3 regions of the Lysinibacillus sp. FSL K6-3209 genome follow, and region 3 is predicted to be linked to each of the others. Evidence: riboswitches for the same ligand, from Rfam matches in the RefSeq annotation. Region 3 holds a riboswitch; each other region holds the start of a gene.
What was found. Region 3 has a riboswitch for S-adenosylmethionine ahead of metK (methionine adenosyltransferase). Riboswitches for the same ligand answer to the same signal wherever they lie in the genome.

Region 1 (10,745 bases), 1.3 Mb from region 3:
ATTGCTGCGGATGCTGCTTATAAAACACCTGCCATCACTAACTTTTTATTAGAGAATCAAATGTTACCTGTTCTCCCTTATACACGTCCTAAAACAAAAGATGGTTTCTTTCGAAAGCATGAATATGTGTACGATGAGTACTATAATTGTTATCTTTGCCCACAAGGGCAGGTATTGAAATATACGACAACCACAAAGGAAGGGTATCGCCAATATAAATCGAATCCAACGATTTGTGCTAATTGCCCCTGGCTATCACAATGTACAGAAAGCAAGAATCATCAAAAACTTATTCAACGTCATATATGGGAAACATATATGGAAGAAGCTGAACATTTACGCCATTCATATGATATTAAACAAATTTATGCAAAGCGCAAAGAAACGATTGAACGTGTCTTTGCAGATGCAAAAGAAAAGCATGGTATGCGATGGACAAACTTAAGGGGTCTTAAAAAATTGTCCATGCAGGCGATGCTTACTTTTGCTGCCATGAACTTGAAAAAGCTTGCTACTTGGACATGGCAAGCTGCTTAAGGAGAGTAGATATGCTCATAGAGAATGGTCGACTTGGGAATGAAATCCAATTATTTACTATAAAAAATGACAAAAGGCATCAAGGTTAGAACTTCTTGATGCCTTTTGTCGACAATCTCAAACCGTTAGCATACATTATGCTAACGGTTTGAATCTTAATAAAATACTTTATCTAGATTATATTTTGCACGGAATGTGTTAATCGCATATGTTTCGTAAATTTCACGTTCCATTGGATCATCAATTTCATACACTTCGATTTTGAAAATTTCATCACGGTATTTTTTCATTGGTGATACATTATCTTCAAAATGCTTTTTAATACGTTGGCGAATTTTACGTGCTTTCCCTACAAATAATAGTTCATTTTTTTCATTATAAAATAAGAAAATGCCACCTTTTTCGCGAGTGATTTTATGGAAATCAATAAAACCGTGAAAAGGCGTAATTTCTACATCCCCTGGTTTTAACACTTGCTCACGTTGACGGATTACTAAGTCTGGTTTTGGGAGTTCAATTTTAATCAAAATATTCACGTTCCTCTCTGTTACTAAAGGTATATGTTAACATAATACCTCTATGATTGCCATTACGATTTATTGGTTCCATTAATTTTCGTATATGCCTTTTGGAATTGGCACTGGATGTCAAAAATATAACTTGATAGTAGTGTTTAACAATTCATAAGCTTCCATTCGTTTAAATACAAAATATTCTATGTATTATTGAAATTCTTAATTGTTCATGATACAATTCTTTTTAATTGAATAATCTTATCAAGAGAAGCTGAGGGATTTGGCCCTATGACGCTTCAGCAACCTCTAACATTGTTAGAAAGGTGCTAATTCCACCAAAGGATTTTTCCTTTGAGAGATAAGAGTGAACGTGATAATTATCCTTCTCATTCTTGCTCTTATGGAATGAGGGGGATTTTTTAATTTTACATAGAGAGAAAAAAATAAGAGAAAAGGGGACTACAATATGCCAATTAATATTCCGAAAAACTTACCAGCTGGAGAACATTTACGTGAGGAAAAAATATTCGTCATGGAAGAAGACCGTGCCAAAACACAACAAATTCGTCCGTTAAATATTTTAATATTTAATTTAATGCCGGAAAAAGAGAAAACAGAATTACAATTACTTCGATTACTTGGTAATACGCCGTTACAAGTCAATATAACATTTTTAAATACAGCAACACACGAGTCTAAAAATGTTAGTAAATCGCATTTACAACTCTTTTATTCAACATTTAATGAGATACGTCATCGTCGCTTTGACGGGATGATCATTACGGGTGCACCAGTGGAAAAAATGGCATTTGAAGAAGTGAATTATTGGGAAGAAATCTCGGAGATAATGGATTGGTCTGCTAAGAATGTCACGTCTGTCTTGCATATCTGTTGGGGTGCACAGGCTGCCTTATATCATCATTATGGAATCGGGAAATTTGAATTACCAGAAAAGTGTTCGGGTGTATATTCACATGTGATTACGGATTTAACGGTCGATTTAGTAAGAGGATTTAGTGACTTATTTACAGCACCACATTCTAGGTACACTTCTGTTTCAATTGATGAAGTACGCAATCACCCGGAATTACGGTTACTATCTTATTCAGAAGATGCAGGCGTTTTTATCGTGCAATCAAAAGATAATAAAAATATTATGATTACTGGACATTTAGAATACGATGCGACAACATTAGCCGATGAATACAGTCGCGATGTGGCAAAAGGAATTGATATTGCAGTGCCTGTTAACTATTTCCCGCATGATGACCCATCTAAAGAACCTATTAATACATGGCGAGCACATACCCATTTATTATTCTCCAACTGGCTAAACTACTATGTTTATCAAGAAACGCCGTATGAATGGGATTTTGTTGATGAAATTGAATACCATATCTAATTGGTTGCTTACCATTTGCTTTTGTGAAGATCTAAAAAATCCAATTTCTCAATAGAGAGAAATTGGATTTTTTTTACGGTGTTTCACTTGAATTTAATGTATTTTGGTCAGTTGCTGTTTTGCTTTTAATCTTTCGCATTTTTGCAATGACTAGTAATAATAGGGCTAACAAGACAGTAAATAACCCTGAATACAGCGGCCAAATTTTTTGATTGTAATTATTAGAATGCACAATATTCGGATGAACAATTTGAGACAGCGCAATCATGCACATTCCTAATGGCAAAATCAATGGTCGGGGATCTTTAATATTTAGTATTTGTGCTATACCTATTGCAGATGCATAAAAATAGAGAAAAGTTCGAATATAGATGGAGATAATCCACATGACAGCCATAACAACTTCAACACGTTGAAAAAAATTGCCTATAGAAATCCGTTGAGCCAGTGCATAGCTAGGAAATGTCTCAATGGAAGTATTCGTTGGACCAATAACGAGTGTTGATAGGGCTATAATGATTATTAAGACAATTCCTCCGCAAATCGTGCCGAAATAAAATCCCTTTTGTGCGGCTTTCGAGATATTGACAGCAGAGGGGAAAATCATAAGTAACATAACGAGCGGGAATGAAAAAATACTCATAAATTTAAGGATACCCGTTATTAATGATGGTGTCTTTGTTTCGAAAACGGGTTGAATATTTTCGATATTAATTTGTGGCGAAATACAAACAAGAAATACAAGAAATATAAATAAAAATATGGGAAATAGGATTTCTGCAGACCGTGCAAACACTTCAATGCCTAGAAACGATGCAAAAACAAGAATAATGGTAAATAATACAGCAAAGGACAAAGTAGGTGTCTCGGGCATTACTTCTGTTTGCATAAAGATGCCAATAAAATATAATAATTCACTAGCCGAAAAAAATGCGAGAGTGATAAACCCTAGAGAGGTCAAAGTTCCAAGAAATTTACCTAAAATTTTTCCATTTGCTTCGACAAACGTGAGATGCGGTGTTTGATTTCCAACGCTTGTATACAATTTTACGATTAAAAAGCTTAATAAGACGCCAATAGTTGCGCCAATCCATGCATCTTGATGAAGCTGCTTCGTAATGCTCGCTGGCACAATTAATATGGCCGTCCCAATAGAATGGAGAAAGGTAATGATTGTGAATTGTCTTGCACTAAGTAATTGTTTTTCCATTATGCACTACCCTTTCTGTCATTCTTATTGAAAAAATGATAATAATATTTTTCTAATAGGTGTAAAGATAAACGTAATGAAATTGAATGGGCTAGGGATATTTATTTTTAAACCAATGGCGATATTTAATGTTGCGCCTATAAACAATAAAATAGAAAAGGCGAATATTGTTTTTTTTTCGCCTTTTTTCAATAATGGAGGAATCATAATATAGGCAATAATCAACGAAATAAGTATGACGGTAATGCTAATAAACATCGTGGGTTACTCCTTTGAATTGTACAATAATGAGTTTTGAATTGTTCCTAATCCTTGGGTTGTGACCTGCACATCTATCGTAACTGGGACAGTAGGATAAATTGTTGACCATTCCTTATGAATCTTTTCCCACTTTTGCGGATCGCTGCGATGGAGTGCTTCGCCAAAGCCTAATAAATCGAGCTTATAATCTTTTTGTATGATAGCTAATGTTTTTTCTGTATGTTCTTTTATTTTTTCTGCTGTCTTTTTGTCAATCTGTTGAATGGTGTTGTTTTGGGTTAAATTAATGGCACAATTCACTTCACCAATATTTTGCGTAACTTCAATTTTAATGGTGATTTGCGGTGTCCCATTTTTGAAAGTCCCTTTAATTTTGGAGGACGAACTCGTAATTTCTGTTGATAACTCTCCACCTTTAGGGCATGCTAGAACTTCTATTGTACTTTTAATTTTATTATTCAAGTAATTAAAGTAAATACTGTCATCTTCTGATAATAACCCCACTAATTTATCCTCTTTAAAGATAGCGATGCCCGCATATTTTAAAACAACAGGTGTTTTAATTCTTTCTACATTGGTTTGGTCAATTCCTAATTGCAAATCTCCATGTATCTCAACTGCTGATAATACGGCACTTTTTTCTTTGCTACTAAGGGTGTTGAGCAATTCAGCTGTGCTAACAGATAAGGTTGAACCCCATGATTTTTCTGACACCTTAATCGAATTTAATAATTTATTGGCTGGCATTTTTTCAATAGGTGTTAATACATTCAGCACTTCTTTTGCAGCTGTTTTATGAGATACTACAAGATCAAAGTCGTTTCTAAATTCATGATCTCTCGCAATAAAATCTAGAGGTTCGTTTAAGCCCTCTTCTGCTAATCCTTCACCAATTACGACAATTTGCAAATGAGCAAAATAAGGTTTCCGTGGTGTTATTGTTGTCATTCTTCTAATGGCTTCAAACACACTTTTTCCCTTTGCATGGTAGGTAACAACGGGTGCGCGGCCACTAGATGGTTGCTTTGAGGAAATTTGACTCGGGTCTACTACTTGAATGGAAACTTCAAAATCCTCGTCTACTTTATCGATGCCTAGTGCAACGACGATTGCTAATTCGTTTAACTCCCGCTTACTCCAGCAACCACTCAATATTAAAGTGAGGATTAAGAATAACAAAATCATCTTTCTGTTTGACATGATGGATTCCTCATTTGCACTTTAATGTTTAGTTCTTTTTTCGTAATATTGTTGTTCTCGAACATTATTTTGTTGACTAACGAGTCGTGGTCTTGTAAATAACTTTCTACGTGGGAATAAGACCATCGCATCTTTTTGATCTTTCACAATTAATGGCCCGAATGGACTCATATAGGGAACACCAAAAGATCTTAAACTACATAAATGAAGAATAATCATCATAATGCCGAACATCACCCCAAATAAACCAAAAATCGCAGCTAATATCATAAGAGGGAAGCGCAGGACACGAATCGTGTTTGATAAGCCGTAAGAAGGAAACAGGAAGCTACAAATGGCTGTTAATGCCACGATAATGACCATCACTGCGGATACTACGCCCGCTTCTACGGCAGCTTGTCCGATTACTAACGTACCAACAATGGATACGGCTGGACCAATCGTTCTTGGCATTCGTAGACCTGCCTCACGCAATATTTCAAAGGCAACTTCCATAATTAGCGCTTCAACGACGGCGGGGAAGGGCACGCCTTCTCGCTGTGAAGCGATACTAATAAGCATCGGCGTCGGTAGCATTTCTTGATGAAAGGTCGTAATAGCCACATATAAAGAAGGCATAATTAATGCAAGCAAAATACCAAAAAAACGTAAAAGGCGGATTAGGGAACTAATAATCCAATTTTGGTAATAATCTTCTGCAGCTTGTAAAAAGGATGTAAATACGACAGGGACGGTTAACACTAGAGGTGTGCCATCCACTAATATTGCAATTCGACCTTCTAATAATTCACCGGCAATAACATCTGGGCGTTCTGTATTATAAATCATAGGAAATATGGAAAATTTCGAGTCCTGAATAAAATCCTCTAAATATCCAGTTTCTAATACGCCATCAATTTTAATTTTATCTAGGCGGTCAAGCACCTCTTGTACAATTTTGTCATTTGCTATGCCATTGATATACATAACAGCTACATCTGTTTGGGTTACCTCTCCTATGACCCGAGATTTTATCCAAAGATTAGGACTTTTTATTTTTCGACGAATGAGTGCTGTGTTTGTCCGTAATGTTTCCGTAAAAGACTCTCTGGGCCCTCTAATCACAGATTCTGTTTGTGGCTCGGTGACGGCTCGATCTTTTGCGCTTTTAGTATCTGTCGCAATTGCCACGGATTGCCCTTCTATGACAATGACGGTCTCACCATTTAAAATGGACGTAAATAACGCAGTAAAATCATAAAGATCTTTCACATCACCTACCGCTAAACATTGTTTTTTCATATAGTCGTTTATGTTGTCAATTGTATTTTCCGGTTCGTTGTCAATTTCAAACAGTAGATTTTCTAGTATAAAATCCGTAATTACCGTTTTGTCGGATATGCCATCAATGTTAATAATAGCGATGGCCAAACAATCAAGTTTGTCGATAATCATTTCACGAATAATCACATCATTACTATGACCAAGTGCTTCTTTGATGGTAAAAATATTTTCTGAAAGAGAAGTGTGCAGTAAATTCGTTGCTGGATTTTGCTGTTGGGAGGTATTGTTGTTTTTTGAAACGGGCATTTATATTCCTCCTCAGAGTATAGATTGACTAGTATGAGGATGGTCAATTTTGCGGATAGCTAAACCAAACCGAGAAAACTTAAGATGGTTTAGTCTTGAAATAAAAAAACAGTATTTCCTTTCAATAGAGAAAGGAAATACTGTGTTATTTTATATAGTCATACTTTAATTCGTGAAGTTGTTCGTCTACATCAACGTGTAAATTATAATCGTTAAAAAACCATAGATCTTTTTCGTCAATATAGTATGTGACATCGTCTACTACTGTTTGAACGCCTATCTCAATTGGTTCTTCACGTGTCATCCCTAGGGAAAAACCTTCATGAAAGGGACTTGAGCCGCCATATCTAGCGTAAAAGCGAATTGAATCACCTTTTTCGACTTCCATTTCATTTTTAAACCATTGTAAAGCTTGCGCTGTCAATGCGATATTCATGCGAGAACTCCTTTCATTTTTAAAGCCATTTAACTTTTGGCTCCGTGCCATTTTTAATGCGCGAAATATTTGCTCGGTGTCGATAAATGATAAAGGTAAATAAAAAGGCTACTAAAATCCCTAATGCAAAATCGCCTGTCACAAAAAAATAGATTATCGAATAGATTAATGCTACAAGTGCCGCAATCATTGATGTGAGGCTGACAATTTTCGTGAGCTTTAATGTTACGATAAAAGTGATGAATAGTAAAATAAATAAAGGCCAAGAATAGCCTAGGAGGACGCCCGCTGAAGTGGCAACCGCTTTACCGCCACGGAAACTTGCAAAGATAGGGAACATATGTCCAATGACCGCAACAAGCCCTAGAATAAGTGAGTGAATTGTGACATCAGCAAATACTGGTAGCATCACTAGTAACACGGCTGCTGTTCCTTTTAAAACATCCATCACCGTCACCACTAAACCCGCTTTTTTCCCTAATATACGGAAAGTATTGGTAGCCCCTAAATTGCCGCTACCATGCTCGCGAATATCTGTTTTGTAAAATATTTTGCCAATCCATAACCCGGAAGGTATAGAGCCGATAAGATAGGCACATAAAATAATAAGTCCGTTTAACATAGGTGGACTCCTTTCATCCAAATAATAACACTTGGTACTAATAGTTTGTAACAAGTATTTTACACTTTTTCTCTTTAATCTACAATGATATGAAGGAGATTTCATCATGAGCCTTGAATTCAATACAAAAGGAAATAGCACATCATGATTTCAAAAGTCACAGGCTTATAATAGCTTATGTACGGTTATTCGGAACTAGTATTGTATTAATACCTAAGCGCTTTCTTAAAATATAGGTAAAATGGCAATTTTGTCAATCACACATTCCTTTGGTAGAATAGAAGTCTATCTGTAATTTCTCTTGTGAAGCTATTAAAAATCATCACTCAACAAAAAAACGCCTACCACTGATGTTTTTGGTATGCTGGAGTGTTCAGTAATTAGAAGGCGTTCAATGCTCACTTAAGTGAAGATAGCGCCTCCTACAGTTGTTGTGGATTTTGTTTGGTAGTCAAGGCAGTAAGCTTAAAATATTTGCTGACATTCATGACAGTAGCCTACCCTTGATTGGTCTCTAAACATAGTTCATAGAAGCAATTACGTTGTAGCGAAATTAAAAATTATATATATCTGTCACTAGCTATTGACAGGAAATGCTATTATTATTAGGATGAGAACGTAATCAGAACATGCGTTTGTTTTTTGGAGGGGAATCTTTTGGCGAATAAACAGTCACCTAGCGTCTATAATGATGACGCAATTCAAGTATTAGAAGGATTAGAAGCGGTACGAAAGCGACCCGGCATGTATATCGGTTCCACAGATGGCAGAGGACTTCATCACCTTGTATATGAAATCGTAGATAATGCGGTGGATGAAGCACTTGCTGGCTTTGGTTCTCATATCATTGTCACAATTCATAAAGATCAAAGTTTAAGCGTTCGAGATTTTGGACGTGGAATGCCAACGGGTATGCATAAAATGGGCAAACCTACCCCTGAAATTATTTTCACAGTTTTACATGCAGGTGGTAAATTTGGACAAGGCGGCTATAAAACGAGTGGCGGCTTACACGGTGTTGGCTCGTCCGTTGTTAATGCCTTATCGACATTTTTAGAAGTGACGATTCATCGCGATGGGAAAAAATATAAACAGCGTTTTGAAAACGGCGGACATCCTGTGACGACTCTAGAAGAAATTGGTCAGACAAAGCAAACAGGAACACTTGTCCATTTCCTACCAGATGACACAATCTTCTCCGTCACTAAATTCAATTATGATACACTTGCAGAACGTTTACGTGAGTCTGCATTTTTATTAAAAGGATTAAAAATTGAGTTAATTGATCAACGCGAGGAAGGCAAAGGTGATGTTTTCTTTTACGAAAACGGCATTGAAGCTTTCGTTGCGTATTTGAATGAGGAAAAAGATGTCCTTCATCCTGTCAAATATGTAGAGGGCGAGCAAGACGATATCGAAGTTGAATTTGCCTTCCAATTCAACGATGGTTATTCAGAAACAATCTTATCGTTTGTAAATAACGTCCGTACACGTGATGGTGGGACACATGAAACCGGTGCAAAAGCTGCCTTGACACGAGTTTTCAATGAATATGCACGGAAAATAGGCTTACTAAAAGATAAAGATAAAAATCTAGAAGGGACAGATATTCGCGAAGGTTTAGCGGCAATCGTTTCTGTCCGTATTCCTGAACATTTATTACAATTTGAAGGGCAAACGAAAGGAAAGCTCGGTACAAGTGAAGCGCGTTCGGCAGTCGATAGCGTTGTCTCTGAGCAAATTTTATATGTGCTAGAAGAAAATGCCGAATTATCTGCATCGCTTGTTCGAAAAGCGATTCGTGCTCAACAAGTACGTGAAGCGGCGCGAAAAGCACGCGAAGATGCTCGTAACGGGAAGAAAAGTAAAAAAGGAAGTACCATTCTTTCAGGAAAGCTAACACCTGCACAATCTCGTAATGCTGCGAAAAACGAATTATATTTAGTCGAAGGTGATTCTGCTGGCGGTTCAGCGAAACAAGGGCGAGATCGTACGTTTCAGGCGATTTTACCATTGCGCGGTAAAGTCATTAATACCGAAAAAGCGAAGCTCCAAGATATTATGAAAAATGAGGAAATTTCCACGATTATTCATGCTATTGGTGCTGGAGTCGGAGCGGAGTTCTCAGTAGAAGATTCAGCCTACGATAAAGTGGTCATTATGACCGATGCTGATACGGATGGCGCACATATTCAGGTGCTACTATTAACATTCTTCTATCGTTATATGCGCCCATTAATTGAGGCTGGCAAAGTATTTATTGCGTTGCCACCACTTTATAAAGTATCTAAGGGTGTAGGGAAAAAAGAGGTCATTGAATATGCTTGGACCGAAAATGATTTACAAAAAGCCATTAAAAAAGTGGGGAAAGGCTATATCCTACAACGTTATAAAGGACTTGGTGAGATGAATGCTGACCAACTATGGGATACAACGATGAACCCAGAGACACGTACATTAATTCGTGTCACGATTGAGGATGGAGCACGTGCTGAGCGTCGCGTGACAACGTTAATGGGCGATAAGGTAGAACCGCGCCGTAAATGGATCGAAGCAAATGTTAACTTCGGCATGGAGGATGATTCGAATATTTTAGACAATGAATTCATCCAACAAGAGGAGGACCAAGCATGAGTAGTACGGAAAAGTTTCAAGATTTACCATTAGAAGAAGTAATGGGCGACCGGTTTGGTCGTTATAGTAAATATATTATTCAAGACCGAGCGTTGCCAGATGCGCGCGACGGTCTTAAACCTGTACAGCGACGTATTTTATTTGCAATGTATACGGAAGGCAATACGAATGATAAACCGTTCCGTAAGTCTGCCAAAACTGTCGGAAATGTAATCGGTAACTACCATCCACATGGTGATAGTTCGGTATATGAAGCGATGGTGCGAATGAGTCAAGATTGGAAAGCGCGCCATATGCTGATAGAAATGCACGGAAATAATGGTTCTGTTGATGGAGATCCACCTGCTGCGATGCGTTAT
Region 2 (10,745 bases), 1.5 Mb from region 3:
GGGGAGCTAAAAGGACACCAGCAACGATTGTAAATTGCCATGTACCCGAAACGAGCCAACCTGGGCCGAATGCTGCAGCGAATGTAAGTGGTGCATAAAATAGTACAAATCCAACGAAGCTCCATAGAAGCCATGCCCTTGGTTTGTTTTTCATTTCATTGGTAAGCGGTGAAAAGCCCTTACGATAGAAGACAATAGCTAGTAAAAACGGCAACATGAAAAAATAACGAAGTGATGCACTCCAGAGCCAGCTACCGCCTTGCATTTCCATCGCGTGATTTAAAATAAATGTTACCGCAAAAAAAAGTGAGGCTAAGATGCCTAATGCAATTTCTTTCATAATTCATCACCCTTAACTTTTATGTAATTTGAAAATTCAGTCATTAATTTTGGCAGTGATAAGTAATCACTGGTGTTTATATAGTAAGTAAAAATCCGCGTTGCCTCCTAAGGAAGTAAATGCACGACATTGCGTAAGCTGTGCTTATCGTGCCTTGCCCTTTGGGAGCCAAGCGGATTTTAGTATCTGAAAGACTTTGTAGAAAGTCTTTCTTTTTTAATATTTCTTATTGCTTGAAGTAAAGTTAAACTTACTTGCCCTGTTGTTCAAATAGTTGCACGATTTCAAGAATTACTTGTGTCGCTTTTTCCATTGTTTCACCAGAGACATATTCGAATTTACCGTGCATGTTTTCTCCACCTGCAAAAATATTTGGTGTTGGTAAACCCATGTAGGAAAGTTGAGAACCATCAGTTCCACCACGAATCGGTAATGTATTCGGGGTAATATCTAATTTTTCCATTGCTTGACGGGCAATGTCAACAATTTCTTTTACAGGCTCGATTTTTTCACCCATATTATAGTATTGATCCTCGATAGAAATTGTCAGCGCATCCTTGCCAAATTGTGCTTGTATTTTGGCAGCAGCATCTCGCATTAATTGCTTTTTCTCTTCGAATTTTTGACGATCATGGTCACGTACAATATAAGAAAGCTCTGTATGTTCAATAGCCCCTTTGAAGTCCATTAAATGGATGAAGCCTTCATAACCTTCTGTTTTTTCAGGTACTGCATCTGTAGGCATTTCATTTTGGAAAGCAATCGCCATCGTAATAGAGTTGACCATTTTATTTTTAGCTGAACCTGGGTGTACACTCGTTCCCTTTGTTGTTACTTTAACGCCAGCAGCATTAAAGCTTTCAAATTGTAGCTCACCAAGCGGTCCGCCATCCATTGTGTAGGCATAGTCAGCGCCGAATGCAGCGACATCGAATTTATGTGGACCGCGGCCAATTTCTTCATCAGGTGTGAAAGCTACGCGAATTTTACCATGCTTAATAGCAGGGTTATTTATTAAGTATTCCATAGCAGTCATTATTTCAGCGATGCCAGCTTTATCGTCCGCACCTAGTAATGTTGTACCATCTGTTGTAATTAGCGTTTGGCCTACATAATTTTTTAGTTCAGGAAATTCAGTTGGAGACATGATTAAATTTTCGTTTAATTGAATGTCACCGCCATCGTAGTGATCGATGCGTTGAGGATTTACATTTGTACCAGTGTAGTCTGTAGCTGTATCCACATGCGCTAAAAAGCCAATTGTAGGAACTACTTTATCTGTATTTGCTTCAAGTGTTGCAAATAAATAGCCATTGTCATCTAGTGTAATGTCTGTTAAGCCGATTGCAGCCAATTCATCCTTCAATACATGCAATAAATTAAATTGCTTTTGAGTGGAAGGAGTAGTTTCACTTGTGAAGTCGGATTGTGTATCGATTTTTGCGTAGCGAATTAATCGCTCGATTACTTGTTCTTTCATAGGTATATGCAGCCTCCTTTGTAGGTGTCTGGCACTCAAACAATTCTGAATTGTTTGAGTGCCAGGCACTTTCATTGTACCACTTTACTTCGGATTTCGGAATATTGAAGGATGCTCAATGCAATAAGTATTTGCGCACTATAATAGGTCGTCATAATAATCTCATGCGCAAAAGGTAATGGCATGATAAACTTATTAATCGCTAAATAGGAATCGGATGTGATAAATAATAAAGCGCCAATAATAGCAAAGGGAGAACTGGTACGAATAGCCGTCCAGCCCATCGTTAAAATGATAGAAATATAAGCAAGAACTGCAAAAGTAAGTACGGTTTCTCCGGATTTAAACACGGTACTGGCAATCCAGATAGCCATTGCGGCACCATATAAAAGTAATCCGATTTTTGCCCAAGTCGGTACTGGCTGTTCACTAGTACTTGAAAAGGCGAAGATATAAAAAACATGACCGATTAAGAAACTTGTAAGACCAATCAGAAACCATTGTAAAGTGTAGTCTCCTATCATACAAAATACTAGACCTATAATAATGAATCGCTGATATTTTTTAATCGACTGTGCTTTTTGGGTTATCGCCATAAATATTAACAAAATCATTGGAATGACTTTGAATATTAGTTTTACACTTTGGTCAATATGCGAGAAGAAAAAAATATAATAAAGACCAAACACAATGATACATGTTAACAACAATTTTTTTGCCAAATTTTTCAGCCCCTTTTCTTTGAAATTCTCTATTGATGCTTAAAATCCTTTATTCATCATTAAGCGGTTTTATTCAGAAAATTTCTTTCACCAAAGAGTAGAAGGGAAGAAGTGTCCATATAATTTATGTTTGAAACTTTTTTAGTATGTAACCGTAAATAAGAAGACAGTAAGTGAGGAGAGGGTGAACGAAATGACTAAGCTATTGATAGCTTCTGCAGTCATTGCAATTATTGCGAGTGTATTATTAACACCGCTAATAACGAAAAAGCGTGAAGATGGACAATCGAAAAAAGTAATTGGCTACTTTTTTATCGGAGTCTTTGTGATAGGATTTATTGCATCAGGTATTACACTGTATGTTACAAAAATTGATGTTAACTGGCTTGTTTTTTGGCCAGTGATTATACTACTCACTTTATGTGGAGCGTTTCTTGCAAGTGGTATTGAAAGAAAAGTGAAAGGTGTTTTATTTTTAGCAAGCTTACTAGTCGGCGTGTATGTATTGTCCGCACCGCTATGGAATGCTAACGATAAATTCAAATCTGCGGAAATGAAAGAAGAGGTTGAAATCAAGCCGTTTGATGAAACACAAACCCCAGCGAGTGTTCCACCTAAATTCGTCCGCAATAAAATGAAAAAAGCTTTCGGTCAAGTACCGAATACAAGCTATTATGAACTAGGACGTTTACAAATCCAAAAGGTAAATGGTGAATATGTATATATTGCGCCTGTTGAATTTTCAGGTTTCTTTAAATGGATGAACGGCAAAACGACACCTGGTTATTTTACAATGAGTGCGACGGACTCAGCGGATAACCCAAAATTTATCGCACAGGAAATGAAATATGTTCCTTCTGCCTATTTAAATGCTAATTTAGAGCGTCACATGCGCTTACAACATCCATTCCTTATTTTCTATGGAGATGTTCAGCTTGAAATTGATGATGACGGTAAACCGTACTATATCCGTTCGTACGGGGAGTTTATATCTGCTCGAAATGGCTTTGATGTACAAGGGATTGTCCTTGTAGATGCATTGACAGGTAAATCTGAAATTGTGAAATTAGCAGATGTTCCAGCATTTATTGATGGGGCTGTTTCACCTGAGACAGTAAGTTTACAAAATAGCTATTACGGAAAATATGTGCATGGTTACTGGAATAGTATGTTTGGCAAAAAAGATGTCAAATTACCTTCTGATGAAGGGACTGAATCGAATGTAAGTCCAATCTTTAATGAGGAAGGCGAAATGTACTATTTCACAGACTTCACGAGTCCAAAAGAGGGCGTGGATTCAATGCTGGGCTACTCATTAACGAATGCACGAACTGGTGAATCGACGTATTATACAGGAAATCAAGATGCTTCATATATGGATTCACAAGGGAATCTGCAAATTATTGAAAAGAAATTTATTGAGAAAAAGTGGGCAGGAGAAATGCCTGTATTGTATAACTTTTACGGAGAAGCAAGTTGGTTAACAGCGGTGCTCGATGCGAATGGCTTTTTACAAAATTATTTCATCGTTTCCGCAGCAAATCCTGAAATTTCCGCCTATGCAACAACACCAAAAGAAGCGTTGAAATTATATAAAACAGCGCTTAGTCGTGGAGGAAGTACGGTTGAAGGTAGTTCGAATGCGGAAGAAAAAAATGCAAGTGGGACAGTACTACGCGTTTATAAGGAACGCCTAGGTGACTTTACCATTGTATCGTTTTTACTGAATAATGGTGAAAACTATTCAGTAAGTGCAGAGACGGAGCCTCTTGCGATTTATTTACAAGAAGGTGATGAAGTAGTTATTACGTATGGTGAAACAGGAGAGCAGTTTTTACCAGTACGCTCGCTCATTATTAAAGGATTACAATAAACAAAAGACGATCAGCACAATGCACTTTGTTGGCTTGATCGTCTTTTTTATGTAGTTTGCGTTTCAATGTAACGGTGCATTTTTTCTTTATGATTTGTAAAAAGAGTAGAGGCATGATCATTTAATGCCAGTATCTCTTGAATATAACCATGTAACAAATTCTTTTCATATTCAAAAGAGAACGATGTTTCACTTTCTATCATATGCTCCAATAAAAGTGCATGTAGCACAACCACTTCTAGGTTCTGCGTATTCGTGACAAATTTTAAATTTAAAATGGTTGTATAGGAAACGAATTGATCGACGTAGGTAATAGCTTCTTTGTATTGTTTAATATCAATATGTTGTTCAAGCCTCTTTCTTAAAAGTACACACTCATTGTTTAAGTCTTGTATTTTTAAAAATAAACTTCTTACACTTCTCTTATGTTGTTGTTCTAGGGTACGAGCAAGATGCTTATTAACATAAGACATTTTTGCATAACTCCTTTCGAGATAGGGTTCTTCTTCTATTTAATATTAATGGAAAGGTAGGAAAAGGAAAGAGTCTTTTCGTTTAATTTGTACCTGATTTTAACAGATCATGCAAGACAAAAATACTACATAAGCTATAAATAATAGTTCGAAATATAAAAAAAGTGGAGTTATTATCATACGATAGTAACTCCATAAAGAAAAAGTTATTTCCAATTAAAACCTTTCTGTGCTAAGAAGCGATTGATGAAAGGACGACGTTGTTCAATTAAAAAATCAGCCATTTGCTTTGTCCAGTTATCAATTTTACGATTGGAGGAACGACTATTGTAGTAATCTTCCATCGTTGCATTGTAAGCTGGTAAAAGTTCCTCGTATTTTTCACAATTGTACTCATTTTCATGTAGGACAGCAGCTACTGGTAAGCGAGGTTTCACTTCATTGCGTCGTGCAGGAACGCCAATTGTTAAACCGAACAATGGGAATACATAATCAGGTAGATTCAACAATTCGCTAATTTCTTCAGGTTTGTTACGTACACCTCCAATATAGCAAATGCCATAGCCCATTGATTCAGCAGCAATCACAAAGTTTTGTGCGAATAACGAAACATCTGCTACACCAACGAGGACATTTTCAGCCGAGTCTGCCACAATATCAACGCCTTCTAATTTCCCAGCCATTTGCAGACGTTTAAAGTCTACGCAAAAAACAAAAGCACCACCCGAAGTTTCGTATTGACGTGGATTGCCAGAGAGTAAACCGAGCTGTTCTTTTTTTGCTTCGTCTGTTACCCAAATTACGCTATAGGCTTGTACAAAGTGAGAGGTTGCCGCCATCTGTGCTGTCGCAATTAAATCCTCGACAATTTCTTTCGATATAGGATTTCCATCGTAAATACGTACTGAAGAGTGGTTACGTAATAATTCTTTCACCATTTAAAAATTCTCCTTTTCCCCTTAAATATACCAAGAGCATATCACGCTTTTTCGCTAAAATCGAATAAAATTCAATATTAAAAACTTAAAATCATTTATAAAAAACTATTTTTGAATAATATGAGAGAGGACTAAAATACCTCGTAAAGTAAAATATATTGTTAGATATAGCTTAAATGTTCTCTTTAGTGTAAAATTATGTATGGCGACAGATTATTTATCTACTGTATTTTGACATTTGTGGGTGTACGGATGTATAGGACAAATAATCTAGTTGAAGCAATTAAATGTGGGATGGAGGAATAAGGAATGGATGAAAAGTTAGCAAAAAAGCTTCGTAATGAACAGTTACGAAACAAAGTTGTAACAGCAGAAGAAGCAGCATCTTGGATTAAGGACGGCATGGTACTTGGTATGAGCGGATTTACACGTGCAGGCGATGTGAAAGTGGTACCGCTTGCACTTGTGGAGAAAGCGAAAACAGAAAGCTTCAAAGTAGATGTATATACAGGTGCATCACTTGGACCAGAAGTCGACCAATACTTAGCCGAAGCGGGTGTAATTCGCAAACGTGGTCCTTTCCAAGGAGATCCAGGTATTCGAAACATGATCAATAGAGGAGAAGTCACTTATGTTGATGCCCATTTATCACATAATGCGGAACTAGTACGTCAAGGTATTATTGGTCCGATTGACTTTGCTATTATTGAAGCTGCTGCAATTACAGAAGATGGCTTATTAATTCCTACAACTTCAGTTGGTAACTCTCCGATTTTCGTACAAGAAGCAGATCAAGTAATCATCGAGCTAAACGTAGCCCAGCTTGATGCATTAGAAGGTGTGCATGATATTTTTGTACCAGGACCACAAGGTAAACGTGATCCAATTCCAATGCTAAATGCGTCAGATCGTCTTGGCACAATTGGCATTCCACTAGACTTAGACAAAGTAAAAGGTATTGTTATTTCAGATATTTTAGATGCTCCATCAACAATTGTTCCAGCTGATGAAGAAACAGATATTATGGCAAATCATTTGCTGAACTTCCTGCGCGAAGAGATTAAAGTAGGTCGTTTAACAACAAGTTTACGCCCGTTACAATCAGGTGTAGGCTCAGTAGCAAATGCTGTATTACTAGGTTTCAAAGATTCCGAGTTTGAGAATTTAGAAGTTTATTCAGAAGTACTGCAAGATGCTGTTTTTGAATTAATGGATGCTGGGAAAGTAAGCTTTGCATCTGCTACTTCTATTACCCTATCGGAAGAGGTAGGAAACCGTGTTTATGGAAATTTTGAAAAATATGCTGATAAATTAGTATTACGTCCACAGGAAATTTCTAATCATCCGGAAATTATCCGTCGACTCGGTTTAATTTCTGTAAATACAGCGCTTGAGCTAGATATTTATGGGAATGTAAATTCAACTCATGTTTCTGGCACACGAATGATGAATGGGATTGGTGGTTCTGGTGATTTTGCTCGTAATGCCCGGTTAGGTATTTTTGTGACGAAATCATATGCAAAAGGCGGTAAAATTTCTAGTATCGTACCAATGGTTTCGCATGTGGACCATACAGAACATGATGTAGATATTATTGTCACAGAACAAGGTGTTGCAGACTTGCGTGGTTTAGCACCGAAAGAGCGTGTAGGTCGTATTATTGAAAACTGTGCGCATCCAGATTATAAGGATCAATTATGGGCGTACTTTAACGAAGCGAACGAGGCAACAGGCGGACACCATACACCACATATTTTAGAAAAAGCGCTTTCTTGGCATGTCAATTTAGCTAAGAACGGTACAATGCAAGATCCATCATTTGCAAAATAATGATATAAAAAAGCCTTGAGAGTTTGTTTGTTGTCTCTCAAGGCTTTGATTTGTTTAAATTTATTTTTTAAAGGCAGATGTTACTTTAGGCTCTGTCCCTTGGATAAGCCGTTTAATATTTTCAATATGCAACATAAGCGCGATACCAAAAAGAACAATTGAAATCATTGTTGGTCCAACCCCAGGTATCCATAAGTAAGTTGCTGTACAAAAAATAATATAAAATACAAGCACACCAATGATTAAATAATTTGTTGTTAAAGATAAAATGACAAATAACATAAGTGCAAATAATGCAATTTTCCAATCAATAGCGAGCAATATGCCTATGATTGATGCAGTTCCTTTGCCGCCTTTGAAGCCCATATGGAACGGGAAGTTATGACCTAGTATTACACTAGCAGCTATTGCATAGGTTAATAACCACATTTGTACTTCAGTAAACTGTGAAGCATTGGAGGAAAAGTAGTAAAGTGCGCATAGCACGGCAGCAACTCCTTTACCTATATCTATAAGTGCTACTAATATGCCGTATTTCCATCCAAGAGAAAGCGTTGCGTTTGAGGCACCCGCATTGCCATGGCCAGTCTTTTTTAAATCTACTCCAGAAAGAAACTGTGCCACTTTAGAGCCATGAATACAGCCGATTAGATAACCAATAATAATAAAAATAATCATGGCTTTTACCATAAAAATACTCCTTTCAAACTATACTTTTATATAGTGTATGTGTTCTTATTACGTAAAGGAGCAGACAGAAGTTTCAGAAAAAAATAAATTTTACTGTTGACAGAAAAAAAGTCTATGTTTATACTGTGTAACAACGATGGAAATTGAATCACATACTCTTATCAAGAGCGGCGGAGGGATAGGCCCTATGATGCCCGGCAACCAGTGAGTGACGAACTTGCTAAGGTGCTAATTCCTACAGATTCTTACTTGGATCTGGCAGATAAGGGGAGGAAAACTTGCAACCGCAACCCTCTTCTTAACTGAAGGGGGTTTTTGTTTTCTCACATAAATCCTCCTCATCTCCGGTACCATCGTAAAACCCATTTAGGAGGAAGAAAACATGTCGAATTTTAAACCAGAAACTTTACTATTACACGGTGGCCAAGAGCCAGACCCAGTGACAGGCTCCCGAACTGTACCGGTGTACCGTTCAACAGCTTTCGTATTTAAAGACACTGCTCATGCGCAACGTCTTTTCGCTTTAGAAGAAGCGGGCAATATTTATACACGTATTACAAATCCAACTGTAGATGTTTTTGAAAAACGCGTCGCTTTATTGGAGGGCGGTACAGCAGCAGTAGCACTTTCATCAGGTGCAGCAGCTATCGCATTTTCAATTTTAAATCTTGCAGGAGCAGGGGATGAAATCGTAGCAGCAAGTTCTTTATACGGAGGAACATATAACTTATTAGCAAATACACTACCAAACTACGGTATTAAAACAATTTTCGTAGATGAAACAAATCCTGAGAATTTCCGATCTGCCATTAATGAAAAGACAAAAGCAGTGTTCGCTGAAATTTACGGAAACCCAAGCTTAAAAGTGCTAGATGTAGAGGCAGTAGCTACAATTGCACATGACAACGGTTTACCTTTAATTATTGATAGCACTTTTGCTTCACCATATGGCTCAACACCAATCGACTTCGGTGCAGATATCGTCGTTCACTCAGCGACAAAATGGATTGGCGGACACGGTACAACTTTAGGCGGTGTAGTTGTGGATGCAGGGAAATTTGATTGGACTCAAGGTAGATTCCCAGGATTTACAGAACCTGACGCATCTTATCACGGTTTACGATACGGTATTGATACTGCAGCGGCTGCATTTGCCACAAAACTGCGCGTGCAATTACTACGTGATTTTGGACCAACATTAAGTGCAGATGCTGCATTTAACTTATTACAAGGTTTAGAAACGCTCCATTTGCGAATTCCTAAACATAATGAAAATGCCTTAGCAGTTGCAGAATATTTACGTAACCACCCATCTGTGGAGTATGTAAACTATAATGGATTAGAAGATTTTGCCACACATGATTTAGCGAAGAAATATTTGAAAAATGGCTTCGGTTCAGTGCTTACATTTGGCATTAAAGGTGGACGAGAAGCAGGCCGTCAATTAATAGACAGCGTAAAATTATTTTCACACGTAGCAAATGTAGGCGATGCAAAATCACTAATTATTCACCCGGCGTCTACAACTCATCAACAATTATCTGCTGAGGAATTAATCCAAACTGGTGTTTCCGAGTCGCTCATTCGCTTATCAATTGGTTTAGAGGCAGTTGAGGATATTATTGCAGATTTAGAACAAGCTATTGCACAAGTAACAACAACTGAACAAAAAGTAGAAGCATAACTATTAAGATAGCCAATGATTTATGTTGTAGCGTTTACGTATTTTCTCATTCGAAATGCCTCATTTGGTAATGCGTATAACGTTGCGACATTCATCCTTACCTCATTCGGTGAGTTTTCTGAAATTTTTTATAAATAATACCTAGTAACTTTATAAGTATTGTTGACTTGGTTAAAACCATGCTGTATACTAGGGATTAAGTAAAAGGTTCGAAAGGCTACCAACCTTGAACAAAGTGATGATGTTACTAAACTTTCACCGCCATTCATTAGGCGAAAACAGCTAATTTGTTTTCATAAGTGCTCCCCCACTTTTGAATATATATATGAAAGGGGGTAGCTACCTAGCCAGTAGCTACTCTCGCTTTCCATAACTGATCGAAAAAGGAGTGTTAACAATGGGAAATATTTATCGTGCACAAAATGTAACTGCTTATCTTATATATGAATTAAATGAAAGCCATCATTTTGTAAATAATATGGCCATTCAATACTTACTTTCGACAGTTGAATCAAAATGGCAACAAACTTTTGGACATAGTGCTTTTGAAGAAATCGTATATGCTAAAGAAGAAGGCTATACAGTAAAAGAAGTTTTTGAAGAGTATAAAGTTCATGGTACAAACCATATTACGCTACCTGCGACAGAGTATTACTTACAATACGGGTCATTTCAACTAATCGAGCGCACATATGCCATACCGAACTTTACACAG
Region 3 (10,745 bases):
ATTTCACTATAGTAAAAATAATAGTAGGCGAACAAAGTAGTGAAAGGAGCTTTATTCATGGGATTTGGAAAGCAAGTAAATGTAATGAGGAAGAAAAACAAAATGACATTACAGGAGCTTTCAGCCGCAAGTAATGTGAGTGCCTCGATGCTATCTCAAATTGAAAGAGAGGAAAAAAATCCAACGATACAAGTAGCTTGTCAAATTGCAGAAGCTTTAAATACGACACTTTCAGCTTTATTAGATCAGCAGGAAAAAAGGGAGGTTGTCGTCATAAGAAAAGATGAACGACCCATTTATGTTGACGAAAAATCTGGTTTTCAACGACATTTATTATCACCTTCCGTTCCATCAAGAGGTATTGAGTTTGTGTTAAATATTATTCCACCAAACAAAGAATCAGGCATATTTCCCGCGCATAAAGCAGGCGTAAAAGAGTATATTTTTGTTAAAAGCGGAAAGTTACGAGTTGAATTGGGGCATGGTGCTTTTTCTGAAGAATTAGAAGCAGGCGATTCTCTTTTTTTTGAAGCAGATACAGCGCATAGATTTATCAATATGACGAATGACGAATGCCACTATTTTCTTGTGATTGATTCCTCACAGTACATGAAATAATAAGACGAATAACATAATGAATACATTCGTGACAATATAATACGAGGAGTTGAATGGCATGTTTTCATTTCAAGATTTGAATGGATTTCAAGTGGATTTAAGCTTTACAAGAGGGGAGTTTCAAGTTGAACCAAAGCATGTCCTTGTCTTTTTAAAACATGAACAGAAATGGCTATGTACGATTCATAAGCGTCGTGGCGTGGAAGTGCCAGGAGGGAAGGTAGAATCAGGCGAAACATTAGAGCAAGCTGCTGTTCGGGAAGTATTTGAAGAGACGGGTGTGCATGTGAAAAATCTTCAATGGTTTGCAGAATATGCTGTCCACGGTGAACTCTTGTTTTGTAAAACAGTCTTCACTGCGGAATTTGCCAGTCAGGAGAAGATAGATTTTGATTTGGAAACTTCGGGTATGGTGTGGTTAACTGATGAAGAGTTTGCAAACCATCCAAATTTAAGCTTCCATATGAAAGATGAAGGCATGCAAAAAATGCTAGAGGAGCTGAAGCGTTTTGACAATCAATGGTGAAATAGTTGAAAAACGTCCATATCCTTCACCGAATCCAGCTATTCGATTAACAGAAATTACGTATCTATCCCTTGGACTACGTGTCAAAGGCTTGCTAGCAGAGCCTAAAGCAGAAGGTACATATGACGGTTTTTTATATTTGCGTGGAGGTATGCAAAGTATCGGCATGGTAAGACCAGCACGTGTTGCACAATTTGCAGCCCAAGGTTTTATCGTGTTTGCCCCTTATTATCGGGGGAATAGAGGTGGAGAAGGCCGTGATGAGTTTGCAGGTCAAGATCGTTTTGATGCAGTGCATGGAGTAGATGTGCTAAAACAATTTTGCAACGATCATATCCATGTGTTTGGTTTTTCACGTGGAGGTATTATGGCGCTCTGGACGGCCATTTTACGGAAGGATATTACATCCGTTGTGACTTGGGCAGGCGTTTCGGATGCCACTGCTACATACTGGGAGCGAACCGATATGCGTCGTATGATGAAACGGATTATTGGTGGGACACCTAATCGTGTACCAGAAGCCTATGATGCACGCACACCTTTATTTCAAGTCGAAAAGATTACAGCCCCAGTGCTAATTATCCACGGCTATCGGGATGAAAATGTAGATATTGAGCATGCAAGGCAGTTAGCATTTTACTTAGAAGATGCCAATAAGGTGTATGAAACTTGGTATGATCAACGTTTTGCCCACCAATATCCACCAGCACAAAATCGTGAAATGGTTCGTGCATTATGTGAGTGGATGAAGAAACAGTGAAAATTGTTTGAGTGCCTGGCACTAAAAAAAGACACTAAAAAAAGGGAACGAATACATCGTTCCCTTTTTGTATGCATTATTTTAATGGACCACCAAGTTTAGTGATTGCTTCAGAAACATTTGAGAATTTCTTGAAGTTGTCGTTGAATAGACCAGCAAGTTCAGCAGCTTTCACATCGTAAGCAGCTTTATCTGACCAAGCATCGCGTGGGTTCAGTACTTCTGATGGTACACCTTCAACCGCTGTAGGGATGTGTAAGCCAAATACAGCGTCTTGAATTGTTTCAACGTTGTTTAGTTTTCCGTCGATAGCAGCACGTACCATTGAACGAGTATAAGAAAGCTTCATACGGCTACCTGTACCGTATTCGCCACCAGTCCAACCAGTGTTTACAAGGAATACTTGTGCGCCATGCTCATCGATTTTTTGACCTAACATTTCTGCATACACAGTTGCTGGAAGTGGAAGGAATGGAGAACCGAAACATGTAGAGAATACTGGTTCTGGCTCTGTTACACCACGTTCAGTACCTGCAAGTTTAGATGTGAAACCACTTAGGAAGTGATACATTGCTTGTTCTTTTGTTAATTTACTGATTGGAGGTAAAACACCAAAAGCATCAGCAGTTAAGAAAACGATTGTTTTTGGGTGACCTGCAACAGATGGATCAACGATATTTTCGATATATTGGATTGGATAAGCAACACGTGTATTTTCTGTTAATGAACCATCATCGTAATCGCAAACACGAGTTTCAGGATCTACAGCTACGTTCTCTAGTACAGAACCGAAGCGGATTGCGTTGTAGATTTCAGGTTCTTTTTCAGCAGAAAGGTTAATTGTTTTTGCGTAGCAACCGCCCTCAATGTTAAATACGCCGTTGTCAGACCAACCGTGCTCATCGTCACCGATTAATTTGCGGTCAGGATCAGCCGATAAAGTCGTTTTACCAGTACCAGATAAACCGAAGAATAATGCTACATCACCAGCTTCTCCAACGTTTGCTGAACAGTGCATTGATAGGATACCTTGTTGCGGTAAAAGGTAGTTCATAATACCGAAAATAGATTTTTTAATTTCACCAGCATATTCAGTACCACCGATTAGGATGATTTTCTTTTCAAGTGATACAATGATGAATGTTTCAGAAGCTGTACCATCAACAGCTGGATCTGCTTTAAAGTTAGGAGCTGAAATAATTGTGAAATCAGCAACGTGAGAAGCTAATTCTTCTTCAGTTGGACGGATAAATAATTGATGGGCGAAAAGATTGTGCCAAGCATATTCATTGATTACTTGAATACTTAATTGTGAATCTTTGTCAGCACCTGCAAAACCTTTAAATACAAATAATTCGTCACGTTCTTTTAAGTATTTAACTACTTTTACATATAAGTTATCGAACACTTCAGAAGAAATTGGTTGGTTTACTTTACCCCAGTCAATTTTATCTTTTGTGCTTTCTTCTTCTACCGTATATTTATCTTTAGGTGAACGACCAGTGTATTTGCCAGTTTCTGCACGAACTGCGCCATCTACTGTTAACATTGCCTCACCACGAGATGTAGCTTTTTCAGCTAATTGTGGTACTGAAAGTTGAACGTTAATGTTCCCGCCGTTTAATAATTCCTTCAGTTCGTTTGCAATTTCTACTGAATTCATCGATTAAATACCATCCTTTTTTATAGTATTCCCTTGAGTTTGAGGGAGTTTTTCTTAATTTCAAAAATAGTATAACACAATTGCTTTAATAATCTATACTAATTCAAAAATTATTTTCGAGTTTTAAATACTTTTCAACAAAACGACATAAAATAATTGACATTGTTCTACCTTTTCCGTAAGATGAGGAATTGAACGGATACTCTTATCCCGAGCTGGTGGAGGGTCAGGCCCTGTGAAACCCGGCAACCTGCATGAACTATTTCACGACATGCGTTGGTGCCAACCTGATGCAAGGGGATACCCCTTGAACGATAAGAGTGAAAGGTTACGCAGTCATTATTCCTTTCCTCATGTTAAGTACACGTGAGAAAAGGATTTTTTTTATTTTTAAAATGAATGTAAAGGTAAGTATGTGCAATTCTTTCCTTATTATAATGACGGATCTTTCGAAATCCTCATGTTAAAAGCAACAACGGCTTGAGAGTTCAATCCTTTAGGAGCGGACTTGACATGGGTAATGAGTACCGTATTAATTTCGCAAATACTATTTGTAAGAGTAATAGGAGGAAAACCAAATGACAAACCGTCGATTGTTTACATCAGAGAGTGTAACAGAAGGACATCCCGATAAAATTTGTGATCAAATCTCGGATGCTATTTTAGATGCCATTTTAACAGAAGATCCTAATGCCCGTGTAGCGTGTGAAACAACAGTCACAACAGGCTTAGTATTAGTAGCAGGAGAAATTACTACTTCTACTTATGTAGATATTAAAGGCATTGTGCGTGATACAGTAGCAGAAATCGGCTATACACGAGGCAAGTATGGCTTTGATGCTGAAAACTTAGCTGTACTAGTCGCAATCGGAGAGCAATCACCTGATATTGCCCAAGGTGTAGACCAAGCATTAGAAGCGCGTGAAGGTTCAATGACAGATGCGGATATTGAAGCGATTGGTGCAGGTGACCAAGGATTAATGTTCGGTTATGCATGTAATGAAACACCTGAATTAATGCCTTTACCAATTAGTTTAGCGCATAAATTGGCTCGTCGTTTAACAGAAGTACGTAAATCAGGTGAATTAGCATATTTACGTCCAGATGGTAAAACGCAAGTAACAATTGAGTATGATGAAAACAATGTCCCTGTTCGTGTTGATACGATCGTTATTTCAACTCAGCATGATGAAGAAGCAACACTTGAACAAATTCAAGCAGATTTAAAAGCATTAGTAATTGCTCCAGTAGTTCCTAGTGAGTTATTAGATGCACAGACTAAATACTTCATCAACCCAACTGGTCGTTTTGTTATTGGTGGTCCAAAAGGAGATGCTGGACTTACTGGTCGTAAAATCATCGTTGATACATACGGTGGTTATGCACGTCATGGTGGTGGTGCATTCTCTGGTAAGGATGCTACGAAAGTGGACCGTTCAGCAGCCTATGCAGCTCGTTATGTAGCGAAAAATATTGTTGCAGCTGGTTTAGCAGAACGTGCAGAAGTACAGCTTGCTTATGCTATCGGTGTAGCGCAACCGGTATCGATTGCCGTTGATACGTTTGGTACAGGACGAGTAAGTGAAAGTGAAATCGTAAAATGGGTTCGCGAACTTTTCGATCTACGTCCAGCAGGCATCATTAAAATGCTTGATTTACGTCGTCCAATTTATAAACAAACGGCTGCATACGGTCACTTTGGCCGTACAGATTTAAATGTACCTTGGGAAAATACGGACAAGGCAGATGCACTAAGAGAAAAAGCGAGTTTATAATCTGTTTTATCAAGAACATTCGATTTGGTAATGAACAAACGTAAATGTTTTATTGAAAGGGGCTAGCTAGTGGCCCCTTTTTATCTTGCCTTTCACATTTCTTCTTACTGCTACTAGGTCGGGGAGAAATGCACCTTCTATTTAAATTGTGAAGGCAACTAGTGCTCTCTAATCAAGTGAAAGACTTAAGCGAACTTTACGTAAGTGATTGAAAAAATTCGCTTTCTTCCCGTACGTCTAGCATACAAGATGTACTGAAGGCGGTTGGAAGAAAATTGCGAATTTATTTCATAAAGAGTTGTTTCGTATTTAAACACCTACAACTATGGGGCAATGTGCCCGAATTGAGCAACCATTATTTTTGAAGAGATTTGTAATATTGTCCTTTTTCCGCGTATTCTCTAACGATACGTTCCATATCTTCTTTATCTTCAGCATTTAATTCACGTACAACTTTCGCTGGACGTCCTAATGCTAAACAATTGGGAGGTATGACTTTACCTGGAGGGACAAGACTACCCGCACCGATAAATGCACCTTCTCCTATCTCTGCCCCATCTAACACAATTGATCCCATACCAATTAAGGCATTTTTTCGAATTGTACAGCTATGTAAGGTTACTTGGTGTCCAACTGTTACTTCATCTTCGATTATTAATGGATATTTTGGACTTTGATGTAGACAACAAAGATCTTGGATGCTTACTCGTTTACCAATAATTGTAGGGGATACATCGCCTCGAATCACTGTATTAAACCATATTGTTGTCTCTGCTCCAATCGTTACGTCTCCAGTAACGGTTGCATAGTCAGCAATAAAAACTGATGGATCGATTGTAGGTGTTTTGTCTTTAAAAGGATAAATCATGCTAATCGCCTCTTTTCTTTCTTTGATGTAGTATTATCGTATCAAATACGCAATTTTATGCAAATATAATTTTATAATGGTACGAATATTTCGTTATAATTATTGTGTAACTAATTATTTAGGAGGACTATGTGAATGTGGAAATGGGAAGCTGATGGACAAGCGAAGGCTGTGATTGCTATTGTTCACGGTGCATATGAAAACCACCGTTGGTACGCATGGCTGATTGAAAAACTTAGAATGGAAGGCTTCCACGTAGTCATGGGCGATTTACCGAATCATGGGGCAAATGCGAAACTATCACGTGTCCATGATGAGGACTTTAAAGAATACAACAAGTATACTAGGCATTTAATTGAAAATGCCTTTTCATATAATTTGCCAGTATTTTTAATAGGGCATGGACTAGGAGCAACGTTAATACTGCATACAATGCATAAGAGAAAATATGAATGTGCAGGAATTGTCTTGACCTCACCTTGGCTGCAATTGAACTTACAGCCTGGAAAATTATCGAATGCATTAACGAGCTTAAGTGCTTTGACGGCAAGTGTTAAGATGACACATGATATTACTTTCGACAAGTTATCACGTAGTGTCGAAGGTAGAGATGAAATGAAGGACGAGTTTCCTTTTATGTCTGTCATCTCAGTAAAATGGTATCGTGAGTTACAACAGATGATGCGCAATTTAGTGATTATGCCGAAAGCAGAGTTTCCAAATACCCCTATGCTTATTATGACTGGAGAAAGAGATAGCATTACAGAAACTAGACAAACACGTAATTGGTTACACCAGCAGGAGTTTGCAGAATTCCAATTTAAAGAATGGGCAAAATGCTACCATAATCTGTTCCATGAAATAGAGAGAGATGAGATTTTTTTCTATATCCGTGATTTTATTAATAATGCTTTGCGTAGAATTGGTTATATAATTCGATAGAATGTTTCCCCTCCGAAAAATATTGTTGAATAAGATGTATAGTAACTTAAAAATAATGTTGTAATTTTCAGAAAAATGTAATACTATAATGTCTTAAAGAACGAATATTCATATTTTGGGAGGGGTAAGATGGAAAGTATTGTTAGTTTTCTGAACAGTATTTTATGGGGGCCGTGGTTTATTTATGGTATTTTATTAATCGGTTTATTCTTTTCAATTATTACACGGTTCCTACAAATAAGACATATTAAGGACATGTTTGTCTTAATGTTTAAAGGGGAAAAATCAGAAAAGGGAATTTCTTCCTTTCAAGCAATGTCGATTGCATTATCTGGGCGCGTTGGTACAGGGAACATTGCTGGTACAGCAACTGCCATTGCAATGGGGGGACCTGGTGCTATTTTTTGGATGTGGGCAATTGCCTTCATCGGTGCAGCGACAGCTTATGTGGAGTCAACATTAGCGCAAATATACAAAGAAGAGAAAGAAACAGAATATCGTGGTGGTCCAGCCTTTTATATTGAAAAAGGGATGGGGCAGAAGTGGTTTGCAATTATTTTTGCGATTGCAGCGTTAATAGCCATGTTGATACTAATGCCTGGCGTTCAATCAAATGCAATAGCAGGTGCCGTTGAAAACGCTTTTGGAATGGAATCTTGGATTACAGGAATTATTATTGTTGTATTATTAGGTGCTATTATTATCGGTGGGGTTAAATCCATTGCAAATGTTGCACAAGTAGTTGTCCCATTCATGGCTTTAGCTTATATTCTAATGGCAATCGTTATTATTTTTATGAATATTTCAGAAGTACCTGCTGTATTTTCGCTGATTTTTTCAAGTGCTTTTGGTGCACAAGAAGTATTTGGGGGGATTATTGGTTCAGCAATCGCTTGGGGGGTTAAGCGTGGTATTTATTCCAACGAAGCGGGTCAAGGAACTGGTGCGCATCCAGCGGCGGCAGCTGAAGTTTCACACCCTGCTAAACAAGGTATTGTGCAAGCGGCATCTGTGTACATTGATACATTATTAGTTTGTTCGGCTACAGCATTTATGATCTTATTTACAGGTATGTATAATGTACAGAATGAGAAAGCTGCGGAAGGTACAGATCCGTTTATTTACGTTGGTGAATTTAATGAAAATGGCCTTACGGGTGAGGAGCAAATTACCTTTGCGAAAAGTATTAAAGAAGGTGCTGCGTATACACAATGGGCAGTGGAATCTTCATTGCCAGGCATTGGCTCAAGCTTTGTAGCAATCGCTTTATTCTTCTTCGCATTTACGACAATTATGGCGTACTACTATATAGCAGAGACGAATGTGGCCTATTTATTCTCAGGGCAAACCGAAAAGATTTTCATTTGGATAGCTAAAATCGCCTTTTTAATTGCAACATTTTTTGGAACGATTCGTACATCTGACCTTGCATGGGCAATGGGTGACGTTGGCTTAGGATTAATGGTATGGATTAACGTTATTGCCATTTTAATTATTATGAAGCCTGCGATTCTCGCATTAAAAGATTACGAGAAACAGAAAAAAGAAGGCAAAGACCCTGTGTTTGATCCTCGTAAACTAGGAATTAAAGGTGCGGATTTCTGGGTTGATTACAATGATAAACGCAAAAATAAATAATGTATAAAAAAAGTCCTCTCATTATGAGAGGATTTTTTATTTTAATTGCCGTCGCAACCGGCTGCTTGTGCGTTCAGAATTGTTTGCGTGACTGGCACCGGGAAGTCTTTCATTTTTTCTAATGCAATGACAAATGGTGGATCGTTTTGTTGGTTTAAAAATTCGTATTTTAACACATGGATATATTTTTGTGGTAACTGACTAACATAGTTGATGACTGCGTCACGTTCTTCTTTGCCGCCTGGATGCCCATGGTAAATGACAAGGACAATTAATCCACCGATTTTTAGCAGTTGTAATAAATCTTGAATTGCTAGAATCGTTGTATTTGGTTTTGTTACGATATCATGGTCACTGCCAGGTAAATAGCCAAGATTGAATATAGCAGCCGCAACTGGTTTTTGAACATGCTTGGCTATATTTTCGTGCCCCGTATGTAACACAAAGGCACGGTGTTCTAAGGCATTGTCTAGCAGACGGTGCAAAGTAGCATCGACTGCATTTTTTTGCACGTCAAAGGCATAAACTTGTCCGTTATCACCAACAAGTTGAGCTAAAAATAATGTATCATGGCCGTTTCCAGCCGTAGCATCGACAACAGTATCGCCTTCTTGTATTGACTCTATTAATAATTGCTGTGCATATTGTAAGACGCGTTGAAGCTTCATTTTGTGACCTCGGCATTATAAAATTTACCTTGCCAACTGCCCCGACGTTCTAACTCTGCATCAATGCCATTCAATACTTCCCACTTATTGACACTCCACATTGGACCAATCATTAAATCAATTGGTCCATCACCTGTAATACGATGGATGACCATTTGCGGTGGTAAAATTTCTAACTGGTCTGCAACTAGTTTTGTATAGACATCTTGATCTAAAAATTCTAGCATGCCTTTTTCATATTGTTTAACCATTGGCGTCCCTTTTAATAAATGAAGTAAATGGATTTTAATGCCTTGGACATCCAGTTTAGCAACTGCACGTGCCGTTTCCATCATCATGTCATAATCTTCAAGTGGAAGGCCATTGATAATATGTGAGCATACACGAATCCCATGTTTACGCAGCTTTTCAACACCTTCTACATAGGTTGCGTAATCATGTGCACGATTAATGAGGTTTGCCGTTTTTTCATGGACGGTTTGTAGGCCTAGCTCAATCCATAAATAGGTGCGTTCATTTAGTTCTGCTAAATATTCAACAACATCATCAGGTAGGCAATCTGGGCGTGTGGCAATGGACAGTCCGACTACACCTTCTTGTGCTAACGCAGCCTCAAATTTTTCCTTTAAAACGGGAAGTGGTGCATGGGTATTTGTATATGCTTGGAAGTAAGCCATATACTTGCCATCTTTCCATTTTTGATGCATTTTGTCACGAATTTCTGCAAATTGCACATCAATAGGATCAACTTTATTACCAGCAAAATCACCTGACCCTGCAGCACTACAAAATGTACAACCTCCGAAAGCGACTGTTCCATCTCGGTTCGGGCAATCAAAACCTGCATCGAGTGCTACTTTAAATACTTTATGACCGAAGTGGTCACGTAAATAGCGATTCCATGTATAGTATCTTTTCCCCTCTGTGGGAAAAGGAAAGTTTGTTTCTGTCATGTATTTCACTCCTCTAACATTATATTTTATCATGTGCGTAAGGTTCCGTCATGGAGTAAGAATTTAAATATGCAGAGACAAATGTTATGCCGCTTTATTTATTGAATAAACAATTTATTTCCGTGGTAAAGGGACAGAACTGTTGGCTGTTATAACGAACGCATAAAGGACGAAAAAACTGTTTATTTAAGAAATTTTTTGTGAACAAAGGGTAAATTTATTTTCCTTGTACTTTTTTATTTTTCATCATAAACTAGCTATTTAGAGAAACGAAATAATGGGGGTCAAGGATATGCCAAAAAGTGTTTGGTTTTTAATTATCGGTATGCTTGTG

Region 1: linked by a shared signal. The riboswitch ahead of metA (homoserine O-succinyltransferase) and the one ahead of metK (methionine adenosyltransferase) in region 3 are both predicted to bind S-adenosylmethionine.
Region 2: linked by a shared signal. The riboswitch ahead of MHH88_RS02050 (O-acetylhomoserine aminocarboxypropyltransferase/cysteine synthase family protein) and the one ahead of metK (methionine adenosyltransferase) in region 3 are both predicted to bind S-adenosylmethionine.

Annotation. Positions count from the first base shown of each region.
Region 1 is NZ_CP150264.1:2,181,395-2,192,139, forward strand. It holds gene MHH88_RS10455 (IS1182 family transposase) at 1-537, shown strand, start outside; gene MHH88_RS10460 (nucleotide excision repair endonuclease) at 693-1,064, opposite strand; SAM riboswitch class I at 1,308-1,417, shown strand; gene metA (homoserine O-succinyltransferase) at 1,519-2,454, shown strand; gene MHH88_RS10470 (endospore germination permease) at 2,528-3,664, opposite strand; gene MHH88_RS10475 (hypothetical protein) at 3,689-3,922, opposite strand; gene MHH88_RS10480 (Ger(x)C family spore germination protein) at 3,929-5,125, opposite strand; gene MHH88_RS10485 (spore germination protein) at 5,147-6,694, opposite strand; gene MHH88_RS10490 (HesB/YadR/YfhF family protein) at 6,840-7,130, opposite strand; gene plsY (glycerol-3-phosphate 1-O-acyltransferase PlsY) at 7,150-7,752, opposite strand; gene parE (DNA topoisomerase IV subunit B) at 8,410-10,386, shown strand; gene parC (DNA topoisomerase IV subunit A) at 10,383-10,745, shown strand, end outside.
Region 2 is NZ_CP150264.1:386,433-397,177, forward strand. It holds gene MHH88_RS02010 (multidrug resistance efflux transporter family protein) at 1-340, opposite strand, end outside; gene pepT (peptidase T) at 591-1,820, opposite strand; gene MHH88_RS02020 (lysoplasmalogenase) at 1,892-2,542, opposite strand; gene MHH88_RS02025 (hypothetical protein) at 2,736-4,415, shown strand; gene MHH88_RS02030 (hypothetical protein) at 4,463-4,888, opposite strand; gene chrR (class II chromate reductase ChrR) at 5,095-5,826, opposite strand; gene MHH88_RS02040 (acetyl-CoA hydrolase/transferase family protein) at 6,136-7,656, shown strand; gene MHH88_RS02045 (glycerol-3-phosphate acyltransferase) at 7,717-8,346, opposite strand; SAM riboswitch class I at 8,502-8,615, shown strand; gene MHH88_RS02050 (O-acetylhomoserine aminocarboxypropyltransferase/cysteine synthase family protein) at 8,729-10,030, shown strand; gene MHH88_RS02055 (hypothetical protein) at 10,428-10,745, shown strand, end outside.
Region 3 is NZ_CP150264.1:3,490,783-3,501,527, reverse strand. It holds gene MHH88_RS17000 (XRE family transcriptional regulator) at 58-618, shown strand; gene MHH88_RS16995 (NUDIX domain-containing protein) at 677-1,144, shown strand; gene MHH88_RS16990 (prolyl oligopeptidase family serine peptidase) at 1,128-1,904, shown strand; gene pckA (phosphoenolpyruvate carboxykinase (ATP)) at 1,981-3,567, opposite strand; SAM riboswitch class I at 3,770-3,888, shown strand; gene metK (methionine adenosyltransferase) at 4,146-5,342, shown strand; gene MHH88_RS16975 (gamma carbonic anhydrase family protein) at 5,698-6,210, opposite strand; gene MHH88_RS16970 (alpha/beta hydrolase) at 6,346-7,152, shown strand; gene MHH88_RS16965 (alanine/glycine:cation symporter family protein) at 7,282-8,790, shown strand; gene MHH88_RS16960 (class I SAM-dependent methyltransferase) at 8,832-9,458, opposite strand; gene MHH88_RS16955 (TIGR01212 family radical SAM protein) at 9,455-10,411, opposite strand; gene MHH88_RS16950 (MFS transporter) at 10,704-10,745, shown strand, end outside.